DNA from 4 places in the Echinimonas agarilytica genome. Region 3 is predicted to be linked to each of the others. Evidence: predicted binding sites of a transcription regulator. Region 3 holds the regulator's gene; each other region holds the start of a gene.
What was found. The regulator MetJ, encoded in region 3, represses methionine synthesis genes. The targets are predictions, from matches to a motif close to TAGACGTCTAGACGTCTA.

Region 1 (5,246 bases), on a different contig from region 3:
TGTCACCACCCATTGCTAGGTGGCGGAGATGATTTGTCGTTGCCGATTGGCGTAGGCGCGGTTGATCCTAACTTTTTAGGGCCAGGCCGAATGCATGATGCAACTGCATTTGAACATGATGGTGGGCCCACTATTCCGCGTAATTCACCCACAACTTTCAACATGGGTTACTGGGATAAGAGTGTATTTCACGATGGACGAATTAATGCCGTGGTAGGTGAGTTTGGTTCAAATGGTGATGATGGATTTGGTATTCAAACACCAGACGAAGGGTTTAAAGATATTGACCCCAAGGCCATTAATTTAACCCAAGCGCAAGCCATGTTTCCTGTCATATCTCAAGATGAAATGCGTGGCTTATTCGAACCTTTTGCAAGCAATGAAGATGTTCGAGATGCGCTTGCACTGCGTTTAGCGAATCAATCCATTGCAAATAACTGGTTGGAGCAATTTCAAATTGCTTTCGAGCAGCCTGAAGGAACAGCCGACACGCTCATCACTTACGACAACATTGCTATGGCGCTGGCCGAGTACGAACGTTCGCAATCGTTCGTGAAAACGCCCTTTCAAGCGTTCTTAAATGGCGATGATGACGCGATTTCTGATTCGGCTAAACAAGGCGCTATGTTGTTTTATCAAGGTGTTGATAACGGTGGTGCTGGCTGCGCGGCGTGCCACAATGGCTCCATATTTACCGATGAAGGTTTCCATGTGATTGCTACTCCGCAACTGGGACGCGGAAAAAATAACGGTCTGACCAAAGATAACGATTTTGGTCGATTCAATTTTACGAAGGGAACAGCAGATACATTTGCTTTTAGAACACCTAGTCTAGTGAACGTAACTGAAACGGCACCTTACGGTCATGCGGGGGCATTCGCTACGCTCAAAGAAGTGATTGTTCATCATCTAGACCCTGCACAATCGGTCGCAACTTATGATTACACAGCATCGGCGCTGCAACCTGGCATTCAAACAGACAATGCACAAAGAAATACTCAAGATGCAATGGCAGAGCTTGAAGTGCAAATGACGGCTGGTACAAGTTTGCTTAAGCCCGCAGCGCTGACAGATGATGAGATTGACGATTTGATAGCCTTCATTGAAAGCCTCACCGATCCGTGTACGCAAAATGCTGAATGTTTGGCGGATTGGATTCCTAGCGACCAAACGCCTGATCCAGATGGAATGAGATTGGAGCCAAGCAATTCGTTTTAAATTGCAATATTGATGTGAAGGGGCCTGAGTATTCAGGCCTTTTTTATGCGCTTTTGTTGACCGATTGTCGCTCAACAATATTTGGCTGATAGCGGCGGGTGATAGGGGCAGTTGGATCGATGTTATAGCATCGGTTCAAAATCAAGTGTGCTGCTGATATCGCCATTTCATCAATGGGAAAGTGCATCGTAGTTAGTGCAGGGTAGGTGTAGCGTGCAAAATGGAGGTTATCAAAGCCCATAATGGAGACGTCCTCGGGCACCTTTATTTGATGATCTCGACAGTATGCAATGGCGCCAAATGCCATTTCATCGTTTCCACAAAGCACTGCACTGACTCCTTTTGAAGACAATGATTTCATGCCTTCGTAGCCACTTTGTTCGGTGTAATTTCCCTCAGTAATACGGTCTGCCGAGTAAGCGATTTCATGATCACGCAACGCTTGTAAAAAGCCGCTTTGGCGATCGCGAGCATCCGGTTTAAATTGAGGGCCCGTAATACAGCCGATGTGAGTATGGCCCGCATCGATGAGGAACTGTGTAGCGAGTTTGCCGCCTGCAATATTGTCGAGTGATACACAATTTGACTCTAAGCCATCAACCGCTCTGTTAACGATGACAACTTCAACATTCGCTTTAGCAATGTCTAAAAGGTATTCGTCGCTCACGGCTTCGGCCATCAAAATGAGCGCATCGCATCGACACTGCAACAAAAAATCGATGGCTTCTCGCTCTAATTTTGGATCGCAATGACCACTGGCTACAATAAGCTGCTTGGAGTGCTTGCGCAGTAATGCTTCTGCTTCGCCCATGAGCGGCGAATACACTGGAGAAGCAAGTTCAGGCACCATCATGCCAACAATTCCTGAACGTCCAGATGCCATCGCTCGAGCAAGGGTATTTGGGCGATATCCTAGAGCCTCTACGGCGGCCATTACTTTTTCGCAGGTCGACTCAACGACTTTATCGGATCCATTGAGAACACGCGACACCGTCGCCTGTGACACACCTGCTTTTTCTGATACATCTTTAATGGTTGCCATGATACTCACTCGTCAAATTTGCGGGTCGATTATCTCTCAGTTTTCAACTAAATGCGATGACCACCTGCAACTGCCATGATATCGCTCAAGCGAGAAAAGCAGCTCGACTTAGCAATGTCGACAAACCCTGTCAAATAGGCTTGATGAGCTTTTTGTTTGGGGACTGCTGCATATAGCGTGCTCCACAAAGGCGGGCTAAAAGGGATGGCAGATAAGCTCGCTTTTTCAATGTATTCGGCAATCACCCAATTCGGCAGCGCAGCGATGCCGCGACCACTCAGTACAAGCTGAACAATCATTAATGTGAGTTCAGCCTGTCGCACATTTTTAGGCACAACACCCGCTGGGATCATTAAATCTCGATATACAGAAAGCTTGTGAGGATCGACAGGGTAAGTAATGAGGTGTTGGTCGGCCAAGTCATTTGCATTGACCGTATCTTGCTGAGCTAGAGCGTGATCAGGGCTCATCAACATCAAATTTTGATAGCGAAACAGCGCAAAATACTCAATGTCTGCATGATTCTCGGGATCTGCGGTGATCACTAGATCCAGTTCACCTGCAATCAATGCCTCTATGGCATCAAAGTGAAAGCCACTGGAAAAATCGACCTCGACACTGGGCCAAATTTGCCGATATTGCTCCAATGCAGGAAGTAACCACTGAAAACAGCTATGGCACTCAATGGCCATATTTAAACGCCCACCATCGCCTTGTTGTAATTGTTTGAGCTGGCTTTCCGTACGAACCACAAGGGGCATGACTTGCTCTGCAAGTTTAAGCACTCGTTCACCTGCCGGCGTAAAACGCAATGGCTTGCTCTTGCGCTCAAACATGCGCTGTTCAAATCGTCCTTCGAGCTCTTTGAGCTGATGCGACAGGGCCGATTGTGTCATATGCAGCACATCGGCAGCGCTGGCAAGAGAGCCCGCTTGTTTCAATGCAAGCATGGTTTTGAGATGTTTAAGCTCGAGCATGATTAAACCTTTTGGAAAATATGAGAAAGATTATACATGAAAAAAAATCGTGTTTAATGGTAAAAACATGAGATTGATTCATGTTCGGTGTGTCGCCATAATTTAGCCATCTAAACGTCTAAAGGAATTTGGTCATGGCTTTATCACACAATCTTGGTTTTCCTCGCATCGGCGCAAGTCGAGAATTAAAATTTTCGCTGGAGTCTTTTTGGCGTGGCGATAGTTCAGTCGAGCAGCTCGAACATCAAGCTGACTCTATTAAATTACAAAACTGGGGATGGCAGCAACAAGCGGGTTTAGATCTTATTCCGGTGGGTGATTTTGCGTATTACGACCATATTTTGCAGTTGTGTCTTACATTTGACGTGATCCCAAACCGCCATCGTAAAGACGCATCAGAACTGGAACAGCTATTTAACCTTGCGCGCGGTGCAACGGATTGCTGTGGAAAAACATCTGCAGCGCTCGAAATGACGAAGTGGTTTGATACCAACTACCACTACTTGGTACCCGAGTTGGCTGTGAATCAAACATTCAATTTAAAATCTCGACAATTAATCAACGACGTTGTGAAAGCCAAGGTGCTTGGCCATGACGCAAAACCTGTTGTGGTTGGGCCATTGACCTTTTTGTGGTTGAGTAAATGCAGATCAGTCGATGAAGCCGCATCATTCGACAAGCTCTCTTTGTTGCCGAGCTTGCTAGCGGCCTATCAGCAATTATTAAACGAGCTAAGCGCAGCAGGCGCTGATTGGGTGCAGATTGATGAGCCCATCCTATCGTTAGATTTACCCGAGCAATGGGTCACTGCATTGGCTCAAAGTTATGCACAATTAAAGCGTGACTTTAATGGAAAAATATTACTCGCTAACTACTTTGGTGGTGTGGCTGAAAAGTTGGAAGCCGTCATAGCATCAGGCGTTGATGGTCTTCATATTGATGCTGTTCGCGCAGCGGATGAGGTGATTGATATCGCCACACGGTGGCCAGAAGATAAGGTTCTCTCGGTCGGTGTGATTGATGGTCGTAATGTCTGGCGTGCAGACTTGAGCTTAGAGCTGCAAAAACTAACGCCGTTACATGAGCAACGTGGAGATCGATTGTGGATTGCCCCGTCATGCTCGTTAATGCATGTGCCTGTTGATGCTGACGTGGAGCATGATTTAGACGAAGAACTCAAAGGTTGGTTGGCTTTTGCGCGCCAAAAGCTCAATGAAATTGGCGCATTGACTCGAGCTCTCAATGGTTGCCAGTCGTTTACCGATCGAGCGTTATTTACTGACAGTGACCAGGTTCAACGTCAAAAGGCATACTCCCCCCGTATTTTGAACCTGTCGGTGCGTCAGCGCGCCTTCTCTGTGTTGCCAGAGCACTGTGAGAGAAAAAGTGATTTTGTAACCCGCATAAACACGCAACAAGCACATTTAGCCTTGCCAGCATTTCCAACCACCACCATTGGATCGTTTCCTCAAACTCCAGATATTCGTAAGCAACGTGCAGCATTCAGAGCGGGCAAGATTTCGGCTCAACAGTACGATTCATTTTTAGAGAAGGAAGTGATTGATGTGGTGAAACGCCAAGACGACATGGGTCTTGATGTACTGGTTCATGGAGAGCCTGAAAGAAATGACATGGTGGAGTTTTTCGGCGAGCTGCTCGATGGTATCGCTGTCAGTCGTTTGGGTTGGGTACAAAGTTATGGTTCACGTTGCGTGAAGCCGCCTTTGATTTACGGTGATGTTTCTCGCCCTGAGCCTATGACTGTGCGCTGGAGTGAGTTTGCCCAAGCACAAACCACAAAGCCGATGAAAGGAATGTTGACCGGTCCTGTGACTATTTTGAACTGGAGCTTTGTGCGTTCTGATCTTCCGCGCTCTGATGTGGCGCAGCAAATTGCATTGACCATTCGCGATGAAGTGAAAGATCTTGAACGTATTGGCTTAAAGGTCATTCAAATAGACGAGCCTGCATTGCGTGAGGGCTTGCCGCTGCGCACAAAAGATTGGGAT
Region 2 (5,246 bases), on a different contig from region 3:
CAGCTCACTACTTATAATTTGCTTAGCTTTCTATTTTAGAGCGCTACTTTCAACCTCTAAAATAGAAAAACGGGAGTCAAGCTCCCGTTCAATCAGAAGCAGTTAACCTTTTGCTCTTTCTTCTAACATCGCTACTGCTGGTAACGTTTTGCCTTCTACAAACTCTAAGAAAGCACCGCCACCGGTAGAAATGTAAGAAATTTGATCTTCAATACCAAATATATCAATTGCTGCGAGCGTATCTCCACCGCCAGCAATTGAGAAAGCGTCAGACTCAGCAATTGCGCGAGCAACCACTTCAGTACCTTTACGGAAGTTAGGAAATTCAAAAACACCTACTGGACCATTCCAAATGATCGTCTTAGCATTTTTTAAAATATCAGCCATTGCTTGTGCTGAATCATCGCCTAAGTCCATGATTTCTTCGTTATCTTGAACTTCACTCGCTGACTTCACTGTTGCCGGCGCAGTCTCAGAGAACTCTGTACCCGTACGAACATCTGTTGCAACTGGAATATCACAGCTTGCCATTAAGCGTTGAGCTTCAGGAATCAAGTCTGCTTCGTACAGCGATTTACCTACGTTATGACCTTTGGCTGCAACGAAGGTATTCGAGATACCACCACCTACCACGAGTTGATCCGCAATTTTAGATAATGAATCGAGTACTGTAAGTTTAGTCGATACTTTTGAACCGCCAACAACTGCAACCATTGGGCGCGCTGGATTGTCCATTGCTTTGCCAAGTGCTTCTAACTCACCTGATAATAGTGGGCCAGCACAAGCAACTGGTGCATTCATGCCAACACCGTGAGTTGACGCTTGTGCACGGTGAGCCGTACCGAATGCGTCCATGACGAAAATGTCACACAATGCAGCATACTGCTTAGACAATGCTTCGTCGTTTTTCTTTTCGCCTTTATTGAAGCGAACATTTTCTAAAACAACAACTTCGCCAGTGTTAAGTTCAACACCATTCACATAGTCTTTTTCCAGACGCACTGGAACATCTAACGCTTCATTTAAGTAATCAACCACAGGCTGCAAAGAGAACTCATCTGCGTACTCGCCTTCGGTAGGGCGACCCAAGTGCGACGTCACCATAACTTTTGCACCTGCGTCTAACGCAATTTGAATTGTCGGAATTGATGCACGGATACGTGCGTCAGATGTGACCTTGCCGTCTTTTACTGGCACGTTTAGGTCAGCACGGATAAACAGACGCTTGCCTGCCAAATCCAAGTCACTCATTTTCAATACGGACATGATGGTTCCTCTAGAATTGCTTCGTTATGGGGGCGAACCTAAGCGGTTCAAATCAAGTATTGGCGCATCAATGCTGCACCTTTTTATTGCGCCGAGTTCAACTTAAAGAGCTTAGTCTAGTAGAACCAGATGACAGCGCAGTGAAAATATTTGCTCTCGTAATACGAGATCTTATGGCTAACGGCGGCATTATGTTACAAATGAACAAAATCGTAATTGATTTACATCAGAGATGTATCACACTTTGGTTCGGATCAAATGTTAATTTGCTTACTAATCTTGGGGTTAAACATTATAAATCAACCCGCGCTATATAATAAAGTGCAACAGCCTTGCTGCAAACTCTCAATATAGGCATCAGACCAGTCGTCATTAATTCGTTACAAAACAACACTTCAACCTTTAAAACCAAGCGCTTGAGTATCAATGTCCTTTGATATTTACCAAATGATAAACACCTAGTAATTTAGGGAGGATATAACTAGAATAGACGTCTAGACGTAAATACGTATAAACTTCTAATTATTGGGATGCATACTCATGGCAAAACACTTGTTCACCTCAGAATCAGTTTCTGAAGGACATCCGGATAAGATAGCCGATCAAATTTCTGATGCCGTACTCGACGCTATTATTCAGCAAGATCCGAAAGCTCGCGTAGCTTGTGAAACTTATGTAAAGACCGGCATGGTGATGGTTGGCGGCGAGATTACTACCGAAGCTTGGGTCGATATTGAAGAGCTTGCTCGTAAAACGGTTCGTGAAATTGGATATACCCATTCAGATATGGGCTTCGACGCAGATTCATGCGCAGTGTTAAACGCGATTGGTAAACAATCTCCTGATATTGCACAAGGTGTTGATCGCGATGACCCGCGCTCACAAGGCGCCGGCGACCAAGGTTTAATGTTTGGCTACGCGAGCAACGAAACTCAAGAGCTGATGCCTGCTCCAATTACTTATTCGCACAAATTGGTGAAACGCCAAGCTGAAGTTCGTAAAAATGGCACTTTACCTTGGCTTCGGCCTGATGCCAAAAGCCAAGTCACGTTTGCCTACGAAAACGGTAAACCTGTTGGTATTGATGCCGTTGTATTGTCTACTCAGCACTGCGACTCAGTGAACCAGAAAGACTTAATCGAAGCGGTACAAGAAGTCATTATTAAACCTGTATTACCTGCGGAATGGTTAAATAAAGACACGAAGTACTTCATTAACCCAACCGGACGTTTTGTTATTGGCGGCCCAATGGGCGATTGCGGTTTAACCGGGCGTAAGATTATTGTCGATACCTATGGCGGCATGGCTCGTCACGGTGGTGGTGCATTCTCAGGTAAAGATCCTTCTAAAGTCGATCGAAGCGCAGCTTATGCAGCACGTTATGTTGCTAAAAACCTGGTCGCAGCAGGTTTAGCAGACCGCGCTGAGTTACAAGTATCTTATGCGATTGGTGTAGCAGAACCCACTTCTATTAGTATTGACACCTTTGGTACCAGCCAGTACGACGAAGAAACTCTGGTTCAACTCGTTCGTCAACATTTCGATCTTCGCCCTTACGGCCTACAAGAAATGCTCGACTTAGCGCGTCCGATTTATCAAGAAACAGCAGCCTATGGTCACTTTGGCCGAGCTCAATTTCCTTGGGAAGCGACGGATAAAGTAGAAGCACTCAAAGCCAGTATTAAATAACGCTCTGAATGGTTCAACATTCTAAAAGCCCAGTTCCGACTGGGCTTTTTTGTGTCTACTGTTTCCGACGTTTATGGATAAGAATGCACTGCCTCTGCGCCAATTTTAATGCAACTCATTGATGATCGCGGATTCGGCGTGCTTCACTAAGACTGGCTTGATTGTAGACATCAAACCAAGCATCTAACCGCACACCCTCGTTTGACCACCCCGCTACGTCTAACACTCTTGCTGCAACTTCAGCGGTTGCAAGTTGGTAGTCATGGGAAGCCTTTCTTAAAGCAAACCGTGACATTTCAGAGGGGTTAAACGATAGCAGCGGAAACTCATTTAAATAGGCGCTTTTTCGGAACATTTTACGCGCTTCTCGCCAACTACCATCTAAGAGAACAAACAGAGGTTGCTTGTGATTTGGAAGTGCGGGAACATGCTCAAACACAGCTCGTTCTGATTCTGCATAATCGCCGGGGAACACTACGAACGGCTGCACATCAGGCGCGTTTAACTGTGACAGTAGTGTCGGATCAACGTCAGTGCGAGACCATTGATAAGCACTGGTCTGCGCCACCACATCGCCTATAAGCCAACCGCTATTGCTGGGTTTAAAGACTTCGCCCTGATACATCAACAATATGATTTGCACCGAAGCCTCTGGCATCGGTCGCAAGTGGCAAATACACTTTAAAGGCGGCAACCGACAATCGGCGCATCTAACACTATGGCTGCCACGCCCAATATAGGGCCGCGTGCTCCGCTGCTTATTGATTTCATACAATTGGCGAACTGCATTCATAGCCAAGGCCAACCCATTTAGTGTTTTTCAATAGCTCATTATAAAGAGCAATTGCATTGAGTACGATCGCTGCATCTTACCACTCGTGTAGTGTGGCTAAAAGTTGCCTTATGATTTACTTGATAAAGCCGCTCCCGCCCCCATATCTGCTAGCATAGACTTATGATGACTTGCGATTGATCGACATTGGCTACCACACGCATTTTTCACCCAGAACAGCTCATAGCGCAGCAAGCCCTGCAATTAAGTGATAGCGCAGCAGGCCATGTGGCTCGCGTATTGCGCATGCGCTCAGGCGAACAAATCCACCTCTTTGATGGCTCTGGTGGTTACTATTCTGCGATACTCACCGATGTAGCAAAACGTACCGTTCACGTACAGTTAGGCGATCACGTGCAAACTCACAATGAATCGCCACTAAAAGTACACATCGGCCAAGGCATCAGTCGCGGCGACAAGATGGACTTTACCATTCAAAAAGCAGTTGAATTGGGTGTGTCTGCCATTACTCCGCTGTTTACCGAACGTTGTGGGGTAAAGTTGCATGCCGATCGCTGGCAAAAAAAATTGGCGCATTGGCAGCAAGTAGCGATTAGTGCCTGTGAGCAATCCGGACGTAATATAGTGCCCGAAATACACAAACCTGCGGCACTCGAAAACTGGGTATCACAACCATCAGACGAGCTAAAACTCAACCTTCACCCGAGCGCAAAGTTTGGCATCTCCGGTCTTGAACAACCAACGCACGGTGTTCGCCTGGTCATTGGCCCTGAAGGTGGGCTAAGTGATTCAGAGATTGAGTTAAGCAAACAACATGGCTTTCAAAGCGTTCTTTTGGGCCCGCGAGTATTAAGAACAGAAACAGCAGCACTGACCGCTCTCACTGCGCTACAAGTTAAATTTGGCGACTTAGGCTAAGGATATATAATGACAGTTCAACTCGGTATCGTGATGGACCCAATTGCGGGTATTAACATCAAGAAGGACTCAAGCTTTGCCATGCTATTGGCTGCTCAAGCCCGTGGCTGGGACCTTTGGTACATGGAAATGAATGACTTATATCTCATTCAAGGCGAGTCCCGAGCAACAATGCGTAAACTTGTTGTCAAAGAAGATGCCAACCATTGGTATTCATTAGGCGACGCACAAGACAAGCCTTTAGACGATCTAAACACCGTGTTGATGCGTAAAGATCCACCATTCGATACTGAATTTATTTACGCCACATACATGCTTGAACGCGCCGAAGAGCAAGGCGTGTTGATCGTCAATAAACCTGCTAGCTTACGAGACTGCAATGAAAAACTTTTTACCGCATGGTTTGCAGAGCACACGCCTACCACGCTAGTCACACGTAATTCATCTCAAATTAAGGCGTTCTTGAAAGACCATCAAGATATTATTCTCAAGCCGTTAGACGGCATGGGCGGTGCATCTATATTTAGAGTAAAGCAGGATGATCCAAACATCGGTGTCATCTGCGAAACACTTACGCAGC
Region 3 (5,246 bases):
TGTGATTGGCATACAGGCGGAAATAGTTGCGCCATAAAACCAGTGACGGGCCCGCTCTTGCTGATGTTGGGTAATTTCACGATACACACTCAGCGGCGCTGCTGCGGGAGATTTGTTGGCACTGACAATATGGCTGCCCGCAGCAAATAATTGCGGATACTGCTCACCTAAGCGAGCACTGTCAGAGGCATCAATGACCACCAGCTCGTCGTAAGGGTGGCTGGCCAGCAATTGGATCAAGGTTTCTGATTCATAGGCTTCAGCCCGCTCAGAGTAAGCTTGGTAACTCTGCTCCGGCAAGCCGGCAAAATCGATCAGGCCTTTTTGCTCTCCCACCACGCCGCACAATTGCACGGCCAAATTGTGATGATTGGCTAAATGGGCCTGTTCGCTCCGAAACAATTCAAGCCATGCCTGACCAATATTCCCTGCACCAAATAGAGCAACGCCCAAACGCTTATCTGGGCTGGCAATGGACTGATGCAGTTGAGCCACCAGCTCCGATAAATTAGTTTGGCGCAGCACGGCCACCAAAGACACGCCGTCTGGCCCCGTCTCGGTAAATTCGACCGGTGCCTGATCAAGACGACGAAAGAAACTGTGGTAGTGACGCGCATTATCGCGCACGCCTGCCCCCACTAGCGCAATTAAAGAATGCTGGTCGTCGAGCGTAATATGGCCGCCATGTTGATAATCTTTGAGCAGTTCAAACGCAGCACTGGCCAGCTCTTCGGTAAAACAAAAACGAATTCGATGTAAGTCTTCACTGACCTGAGTCGCTAATGGCATAAGCTGATGCTTACCCAGAAACGAACTCAATAGAAGTCCCATCTCTGCCACCTGATGATGCCGCGACAATTCAATGCTAATCACACTCACATTGTCTAAATACGTCACGGTTTTAGCGCCTTTGTCGCCCGCTTGTCCAGAAATCATCTGAGTGTGATTTCCATCTGCGGCAAAGGTCGAGCGAACAGCAGCTCGAATTTGAGTCCGGAGCAAAGGCTGCAGTGTCCGCGCATGCAGCACAGGAGAGCCAAGGCGCGCCAGTTCATCGGCTTCTTGAAGCGACAATAGTGGTACCGTGTGAGCACCGTTCACTTTGCGAGGATCGGCACTGAATACCCCGGCTACATCGGTCCAAATTGTCACCGACTTAGCACGCGCAAGTACTGCCAGCATCGATGCGGAATAGTCGCTACCGTTGCGGCCAAGCGTTACGCTATCGCCTTGTGCGTTCCGTGCGATAAATCCGGTCACAATTAAGCGGCTATCTGGGTGCTGCTTTTGAATTGGCTTGAGAAGGACGGTGGACTGTTCAACATCAATTGCTGGTTGCGGGCCTTCTCCGGCGCAAAAGATAACGCGCGCATCCAGCCACTGTGCCTTACTGCCAGCTTGGTTTAGTGCCGCAGCTAAAAGTCTCGCAGACCACATTTCACCATGGACCACAAATTCAGCCTGGCGAGTCGTACTCATGGGCTCGCCAAGCCATCGACGTAAATTGGCAATATCAAGCGCTAAAGCTTGCAACAGCGGTTGTGCGGGCACGGCATCGAGTACTTCGGTGATCAATGTGCTTTGAAATTGATGCAGGACATCTAGACATTCGCTGTGCTCATCAGCATTGGAACTCTGCATGCATGCGAGCAAATGATTGGTGGTTTTTCCCGCAGCAGAAACAACGACCATATCGCCGCCATGTGTATGTGACTGCACCAATTCACAGACTTTTTTAAAACAATGGCTGTCGGCAAGACTAGAACCACCAAATTTATGCACTTGTCGAGCTGTCATAAAACGTCTACCTAACTACTGCACCAAAAAATTAAGCAATGGCTGCAAAGGCAGCATCTAGATCAGCTTTGAGGTCATCCACATGTTCGATGCCCACCGACAGACGTAACAAGTTGTCTGTAATACCTGCCGCGAGTCGAGCGCTTTCATCCATAGCCGCATGGGTCATGGTTGCAGGGTGAGCAATCAAGCTTTCTACTCCGCCCAACGATTCCGCTAAACAGAACAATTTAAGCGCGGCTAAAAATTCTTTTACTTCTTTGAGGCTTGCGTCGAGTTCAAACGCCACCATACCGCCAAAGCCAAATTGCTGACGCTTAGCCAATTCATGACTTGGATGACTCTCTAAACCCGGATAATGAACTGCTGAGACTTTCGGGTGCTGCCCTAATACTTCCACCAATACTTTGGCGTTCTCTTCATGCTGACGAATACGCGGCAGCAGTGTTCGAATACCCCGAAGCGTCAGGTAGCTATCAAATGGTGCACCAGTGACGCCAATGCAGTTCGACCACCACGCAATTTGCTCCCCGATTTCTTCAGATTTGGCAATCAGGCAGCCACCCACCACGTCGCTGTGACCATTGACGAATTTAGTGGTGGAATGCACCACCAGATCAGCACCTAGCGTAAGAGGCTGTTGCAGTGCTGGCGACATAAAGGTGTTGTCGACCACGACTAAGGCATCCACTTGATGAGAAAGCTCGGAGATTTTTGCAATATCAACTAAACGCATCAATGGGTTACTTGGGCTTTCAACCCATACCATTTTCGGTTTCTGAGCCAACGCTTTCGCCAAAGCCACTTCATCATGTTGGTCAACAATTTCTAAACGAAAATGTCCTTTGGCCGCTAAATTGGTAAATAAGCGATAAGTACCACCGTAGCAATCATGTGGGATCACCAATAAATCGCCAGCGTCTAATAACATAGTCGCCAAATGACAAGCAGCAGTACCGCAAGCAGTCACAACCCCGTGAGCACCTTTTTCTAAATCGGCCATGGCTGCACCCAGCATGTTACGTGTGGGGTTTCCCGAGCGTGAATAGTCAAACTGACGCTTTTCATCAAAGCCAGCAAAGCTGTAAGTGCTTGTTAAATATATAGGTGGAACCACTGCTCCGTGTTGAGTGTCGCTATCTATTCCTGCGCGCACGGCCGTCGTTGCGGTTTTGTCATGGCTCATATTCGGTCTCCTGATTGAAAGCAACCCCGCTTTCAATTGATATTTGAGGGTCTCACGGGGTACAGAATAACTACATCTGCTCCCTGACAATAGTGCCACCTTAGCCGCCCTTTAATTGGACGTCAATACATCTAGACGTCTAGAAATCCTTGCGTATAGCAATCCAAAATTTGACTGAGCCATGAAGGTGGGTAAAATCATGCAGGATATTAAAAGAAGAGTTGCTAACAAACAGGCGGATTTATGGCGGACGAGTGGAACGGCGAATATATTAGCCCTTACGCCGAACACGGTAAGAAGAACGAGCAAGTGAAGAAGATCACTGTATCTATCCCACTGAAAGTTCTAAAGATTTTGACCGACGAGAGAACTCGCCGACAAATCAACAATTTACGCCATGCAACGAATTCGGAGCTATTGTGTGAAGCATTTTTGCATGCTTACACCGGCCAGCCATTACCTACCGATGTTGATCTGAGCAAAGACAAGCCGGACAACTTACCAGAAGAAGTGCTTCGAATATTAAAAGAACGCGGTTTACCCGTGCCAGATTTATACGAAGACGAGTAATACTTAGTTGACGACTGGGCCCACTTGCGTGGCCCAGTGTTGCCACTCTTCAACTCGAAGCACCTGAGAAGGGTGTTTAAGTCGCATGCGGAACTTACCATACGACTTATGTACAGTGCCGCGTACAATCCATTGCTCGCCAATGACCGATATATCGCTGGGCAAATTGACTGAATCAGCTTGAGCCAGCTCAACGCCTACCCAAACTGTGTCATCCAGCACCCACCACAGATTGGAGCTAGAACGCTCAAAGTGAGTGACCTTCCCTGACACCTCAATCCATTTTCGGTGCGCTTTTCGTATCGATTGCGCCATCACCGGATGCGCCTTGTTGTGGCTCCAAATGCCAATGCGCTGCTCACGCGCCAACCACTCGGCCATGGCATAGCAACGCCACATATCAAAATCATCGATAACCATTAGACGAGCCATTCCCTCAAGCAAGAGCTGCTGATTGACATTCACGCCTTGAAAGTTCACCACATGCCCAAGTGTACGACCAAACCGGTCAACACCTCGGCCATCGGTTCCCACTGAAATTGATTGTTCATCGAGCAAGCGAGTAAGGGCTTCGCGCGCTTCCAATGCAAAAGGTTGGCTCCGCGCAGGCACATCATGATTAATCTCTGGCGCATTGATCCCCAAAAAACGAATTCGCTCACCGTTGCTTAATGTGACCGTGTCGCCGTCGTGAATCTGTTGAATAGTGAGATTGGTGCGCTGTGTAATGGGTGGGCAGGCAAGCATGTGAGGCGTTGCTGCATAAGTGTTGGCAAACGGTCCAATCAAACACAATAAACAAAAAACTCGGATACATGTTTGCATGCGTGTTTCATCCACCTTTATCGACTGAATAACAAAATCTGGATACAAAAAAGGCGCCATCAGGCGCCCTTTTCTCATGGTGCAAAAATTTATTTTTTGCCCAATGCACCGAAACGCTTCTTGAAGCGATCAACACGTCCGCCGGTATCCAGAACTTTCTGCTTACCAGTATAGAACGGGTGACATGCGCTACATACGTCGATGTGAAAATCTTTACCCAGAGTAGAACGAGTCTGGATTTTGTTACCGCAAGAGCAAGTTGCAGTGACTTCTGAATATTCAGGATGAATACCTTGTTGCATGGGAAACCTCTATAGTTCAGGCCGTGTCGCCATCTAACCCGAAGTCAGACACCACACGTGGTTACAATTATCGTAAGGGCGCGAATTCTAATGGAGTTGGGCGTCCAGATCAATAATAGATTGGTAATTTTTTAACCAATTGATAAGGCACTTTCGTTGACTCGCTTCCATGATACCATTCAGACATTAAGCAATCACTCATGAAATATCACCTTGTCGACTGAATCCATCATCGAAGTAGCATTACCAGTGCCAATGCGCCGAACCTTTGATTACAAGGTCGACTCGTTGACTCACTGCGCCATTGGCTGTCGCGTTCAGGTTCCCTTTGGGCGCCGAGTGATGGTAGGAATCGTCGTGGCGCATAAAGACACCAGCGATTGGCCCATTGAACAAGTCAAAGCCGTTGAAACGATTTTCGATGATGTGCCATTATGGACGCCTAACATTGATAAGCTGCTTCGATGGGCGAGCCAATACTACCAACACCCTGTGGGCGAAGTATTTCACCACGCACTTCCCAAGCGCCTGCGCATGGGCGATGCGCCCGACGCTTCTGATATTGA
Region 4 (5,246 bases), on a different contig from region 3:
GCTGAGCGATTTAAACGTAATTACAAGTTGGATCACGGATTTGCTATTGCTTACGGCCATCAATTTAAGCACTTAACATTTGAGTTAAACGCAGAACAAGCACAAGAGTATTTGCAAGGCCGCGACGTTCGAGGAATTGAAGGACTGCCGAACAAAGGCGAATGCTTAGCCACTTATGAAGGCAAAACTCTCGGCTTTGGAAAAGCGGTAGCAAACCGTCTCAAAAATCAATTGCCACGAGAAATCGTACGCGATCAACCAGTTATGAATTCCACTAAAAAATAGCCGAAATCCGACTGGAAAACGGGGAATCCTGAACTAGACTTATTTGCATGGGTTAGGTGAGCTCGCCCAGATGAGCGGCTCCCTTCTATACCACCAGTTAGTTAGCGCACGGCTCATCACGAGCCATTCCCCTATGCTCGGAACAGGATTGGTTCCGAGCTTTTTTTTGTCCAAAATTCAACCTATTTTGATACAAATAAGCCCTGATTCAATCAGGGCTCGTAACTGCAACTTGATGATCAAAATCTAGAGATTAAATCTCAAGCCTAATGCGTAAATATCTTCGCCATCGGTCCCATTGAAATCACTATCATCAACGCGAATTTCTGCAAACAGGTTAATTCGGTGCGACCAGTTGTAATTCACGCCAGCTACGTAATAACTCAACTCATAGTCGTCAGTCAAAGGTCCTGCAGAAGGGTTATCATCCAAGTACCGCTCAAGCGCTGCGGCGTAATCTGAATCGTCTGCTTTGAGCAAATTGTTACCAACAAAGACTTGCCACTGGTCGCTGAAACCATAGCCAATGACTGTTTCCCAACCTTCGGCATCATAAATGATACCTTGCGCATCAAATTCATGGTTCTCCGATTGCGCATAAGAAACCGATGCATAAAAGCCCTTCGCGAACAGTGTCTCACCTAATGTAATTGAACCCACCCATGCTTCGTCGTCCACATCCGATACCTGAGTACCATCAACCTCACCCTTCACTTCAATCAAGGCATAATTATAGGCACCGCGAATGGACAAAGGCATGCCAACATCAAAGGTGTATCCCAAGCTCATGGAGTAACCATAATCGAATTCACCATCAATGGTGGAGAGTCGAATATCATCTTCACTGGTTGAGTCGAAGTCTGAAGCATCCAGCTCGCCGGGCGAAAACTGACCTTGCAGACCTATGTCTAATCCCTGATAGCTCTTGCGCCATGTGATTGCGTTGTCGGCTCGACCGGTTCCCGACAAACCGCCGTCTGATGCGAAGTTATAGGTACCCGATGCTTCACCACCAAACACGTTGTACACATCCGTTGTGAACGATGCATCGTAATACACCGACCACTGCTTCCCGATTTTAATGTCGCCCCATTGATCATGGCTCAGATACACATTGCCTTGACGCAGTGATATCGCATCGTCGGGATCGCCCGACGACAAAGAGGCCTGCTCATCACCACTAATTTTCAGATCTTTGCCTGAATTAGTCGTACGGACGCCCCACTCTAAATACGCACCAATATTCCACTCTTCATTCACGGGGTGATCAAACTGAAAACCAATCCTTGAGGTGCCATCCTTAAACGACGTATCGCTGTCGGTATAAATACCGTTAAGCTCCAAATAGCCCTTCATTTGAGCGGTAAGCTCATCGCCTTTGTAGAGTTCAAACGCCTGAGTTGACGTTGAGCCAGCAATTACAGCAAGCGCTAAAGTGCGTTTAATCCACATCATTGTGTGTCCTTTTTAAATATCCAATAAATTTTCAGTGAATTTTAATCACAGAAATTCAGCCAAGGAGCCACCTTGACTGAATATTAACTAAAGAATAGTTCATTGTTTGGCGCTATCAACTAATTGATTATTCGCCAATAAAGGTAACGAAGTCAGAGAGATTGGGGACTTCGCTCGGTTTACCCTGAAACTGTTCAGTGCCAAGGTACAAAAATCCAACGATTTCATCCTCTGGGCCAAGTTCTAAAGCATCGTTCACATAAGGGTCTTGAGTGTAAACGCCAGACCTCCAAATTCCGCCAAAACCAAGGGCTTGTGCCGCTTGCTGCATCGCCATAGTTGCACATCCGGCACTCAATAATTGTTCAACGCGTGGCACTTTAGGGTGATCAACGACTTGGGCGATCACTGTTATGACGATAGGAGCGCGCAAAGGCAATGTGGGCGCTTTGAGCACAGCTGCATCATTTAAATCGGGGTTGTTCTTAGCGGCCCGCTCAAAAATACAACCTAACTCTTCACGACCCTCACCGCGATACACTAAAAATCGCCAAGGTCGAAGGTGGGCATGATCCGGGGCTCGTAAACCCGCGCAAAGAATTGTGTTTAGCGCTGCGTCAGACGGTGCGGGCTCAGTCAATTTGCCCTGGGAATAACGATTTAGCAGAAGTTCGAGCGCATCCATTCAAGGCGCCTTTGTTGGAGAGGTTTGTGAGCATCATGTTAAAGGATTGCTAACCACATTTGTAGCAATCCTCAACAAAATATAGCGCCTGAATCAGTTTAACGGTTGTGCTTTAAAGTGAGCCAATAATCAACACTTAAGAATCGCCCGGCCCCTTTGAAGAAAAGGCTTAACAGCATGACAAAGTAAATTGCAGCGAACTCAATACCATTATTCAAGATCGCAATGGAACCTCGTCCGTACAGATAATCAGGAAAGCCATTTTCAGCAACAATATCTTTGATTTTCGCCAACCGCTCTCCGACCTCTGCGCTGTTGGCAATGCTCTCCGATCCTCCCGGCAAATGAAGCCAAGACCAAACTAAAGCTGCGCTGGTTGAACCATTGGACGGGGCAATGGCAAACCAGCCATTGTCCCAATGCACTGCGAATGCTGCCACAAGCATTGTCACCATCAGCGGAATACTTGCGAGTCGTGTTAACAAACCGAACAATATTAACCAGCCCCCTAAGAATTCAGTCCATCCGGCCATCAATGCAAGCACTTCGGGAAACGGTAATCCCAATCCCCAATCGGCATTACCAAACCAGCTAACCACGTTCGGATCAGGCAATAATTGTTCAAAAATCCCCGCTTGTGCATCGCTGATGCGCAACTTATTGTAGCCTGCAACAATCATCACCGGCGCTAAGATCATACGCATGAAAAATAGCGGCAGGAAATCAAGAATAGTGAGGTGGCGAATCGTGCCGTGATACATCTCTGTCAGATTCAGCATGTTGTCCCTTTGAGTTTGCTTAAACACATTGCTATTCAATATAGAACCGGGAAGTGGGAAATAAATTTCAAAACATCAGACTTCTAGACGTCTAAACGTTTATGAATTAGTATGGCGGTAGTTTTTACGTACTCAGAGATGCTTTATGCCGATTAACATTCCAGACCGACTGCCCGCCACTCAGGTGTTGACTGGAGAAAACATCTTTGTAATGGGTGAACAGCGCGCTAGCTCGCAAAATATTCGCCCTCTGAATGTGCTCATTCTGAATCTAATGCCCAAGAAAATTGAAACTGAAATTCAAATCTTGCGGATGTTGTCGAATACGCCATTGCAAATTGATGTGGACCTTTTACGCATTGATAATCGAGTTTCAAAGAATACTCCCGAAGAACACCTCAATGCTTTTTACCGAACATTTGAAGAGGTAGAACATAAAAACTACGACGGCATGATCATTACCGGTGCGCCTCTTGGCCTCGTAGAATGGGAAGATGTGGTGTTTTGGGATCGAATGAAAACCATCATTGATTGGGCCAACACTCACGTCAATGCAACACTGTATTTGTGTTGGGCAGCGCACGCAGCGCTCTACACTCTGTATGGAATTGACCGGCATATTCGCAAAAGTAAGATTTCTGGCGTGTTTCAACATCAGGTGCGCTATCATAACCACCCTTTGATGCGCGGCTTTGACGATGTGTTTTGGGTTCCGCACTCTCGATATGCAGAAATAAACGCAGCAGAGATTGCCGCACATAACGATCTACATGTGCTCGCGGACTCACAACAAGCAGGCGTTTATTTAGTCGCATCAAATGATGGGCGGCAACTCTTTGTATCGGGTCATCCAGAGTATGATCCAGAAACACTGGACAACGAATTCAAACGGGACGTGTCGCAAGGTTTATCCCCCGACGTTCCTAAAAATTATTACCACGGAGATTTGCCCGAAAATGGCCCGCTTGTTCGCTGGCGCAGCCATGGCAATCTGCTTTTTTCAAATTGGCTTAACTATTTCGTGTATCAAACAACACCGTACGATTTAAGTCAGTTAAAGCCTGTGGCCGACAAGGCCATGTTGTAGGTTGAGCGAGAGGTTTTTGTGAGTCAGCAAACGATAGAAAAAGCATTTAAAGAACGAATTCTCATCATGGATGGTGGTATGGGCACCATGATCCAAGATTATAAGCTCGAAGAAGAACAGTATCGTGGCGAACGCTACGCTCAATGGAGCTGTGACTTAAAAGGTAACAATGACCTTTTAGTGTTAACTCAACCACAAATCATTAGCGATATACATGCCGCTTATTTTGAAGCTGGGGCAGATATTGTCGAAACCAACACGTTCAACAGCACCAGTATTGCCATGGCCGATTACGACATGGAAGATCTGTGCGTTGAGTTGAATTATGAAGCGGCTAAATTAGCGCGCTCCGTTGCAGACGAATTTACCGCCAAAGAACCGCATAAACCGCGTTATGTTGCAGGTGTTTTAGGCCCAACCAACAGAACCTGCTCCATTAGCCCAGACGTGAATGATCCGGGGTTTAGAAACGTGAGCTTTGATGAACTTGTTGAAGCCTATATTGAAGCCACCGTGGCTCTCATCAACGGTGGTTCTGATTTAATTCTGATCGAAACCGTGTTCGATACCCTAAACGCGAAAGCGTCTATCGTTGCTGTAGAAAAGTCTTTCGATCAAGTGGGTAAACGCCTGCCAATTATGATTTCTGGCACAATTACCGACGCATCAGGCCGCACGTTATCAGGCCAAACAACTGAAGCATTCTACAACTCAATGCGCCATGCCAAGCCAATCACCATGGGCTTAAACTGTGCATTGGGTCCGGCAGAATTACGTCAATATGTAGAAGAACTATCACGCGTATCCGAAGGGTATGTATCCGCTCACCCAAATGCAGGCTTGCCGAATGCATTTGGTGAATACGATCTTGGCCCAGAAGAAATGGCCGAGCACATTGAAGAATGGGCACGAGCGGGCTTTTTGAATTTGGTAGGCGGCTGTTGCGGTACAACTC

Region 1: the regulator MetJ is predicted to act here: its motif matches at 3,341-3,358, upstream of metE (5-methyltetrahydropteroyltriglutamate--homocysteine S-methyltransferase).
Region 2: the regulator MetJ is predicted to act here: its motif matches at 1,754-1,771, upstream of metK (methionine adenosyltransferase).
Region 4: the regulator MetJ is predicted to act here: its motif matches at 3,289-3,306, upstream of metA (homoserine O-acetyltransferase MetA).

What each region holds. Positions count from the first base shown of each region.
Region 1 is NZ_JAMQGP010000006.1:193,833-199,078, forward strand. It holds gene NAF29_RS12605 (cytochrome-c peroxidase) at 1-1,218, shown strand, start outside; gene NAF29_RS12610 (LacI family DNA-binding transcriptional regulator) at 1,262-2,260, opposite strand; gene NAF29_RS12615 (LysR family transcriptional regulator) at 2,308-3,237, opposite strand; gene metE (5-methyltetrahydropteroyltriglutamate--homocysteine S-methyltransferase) at 3,372-5,246, shown strand, end outside.
Region 2 is NZ_JAMQGP010000011.1:112,820-118,065, forward strand. It holds gene pgk (phosphoglycerate kinase) at 103-1,266, opposite strand; gene metK (methionine adenosyltransferase) at 1,807-2,955, shown strand; gene NAF29_RS17880 (tRNA-uridine aminocarboxypropyltransferase) at 3,071-3,748, opposite strand; gene rsmE (16S rRNA (uracil(1498)-N(3))-methyltransferase) at 3,935-4,666, shown strand; gene gshB (glutathione synthase) at 4,676-5,246, shown strand, end outside.
Region 3 is NZ_JAMQGP010000001.1:327,235-332,480, reverse strand. It holds gene metL (bifunctional aspartate kinase/homoserine dehydrogenase II) at 1-1,797, opposite strand, end outside; gene metB (cystathionine gamma-synthase) at 1,829-2,983, opposite strand; gene metJ (met regulon transcriptional regulator MetJ) at 3,227-3,553, shown strand; gene NAF29_RS01375 (thermonuclease family protein) at 3,557-4,438, opposite strand; gene rpmE (50S ribosomal protein L31) at 4,468-4,680, opposite strand; gene priA (primosomal protein N') at 4,894-5,246, shown strand, end outside.
Region 4 is NZ_JAMQGP010000003.1:595,480-600,725, reverse strand. It holds gene rsmF (16S rRNA (cytosine(1407)-C(5))-methyltransferase RsmF) at 1-285, shown strand, start outside; gene NAF29_RS09865 (porin) at 532-1,740, opposite strand; gene NAF29_RS09860 (NAD(P)H nitroreductase) at 1,868-2,425, opposite strand; gene NAF29_RS09855 (HvfX family Cu-binding RiPP maturation protein) at 2,524-3,204, opposite strand; gene metA (homoserine O-acetyltransferase MetA) at 3,350-4,291, shown strand; gene metH (methionine synthase) at 4,310-5,246, shown strand, end outside.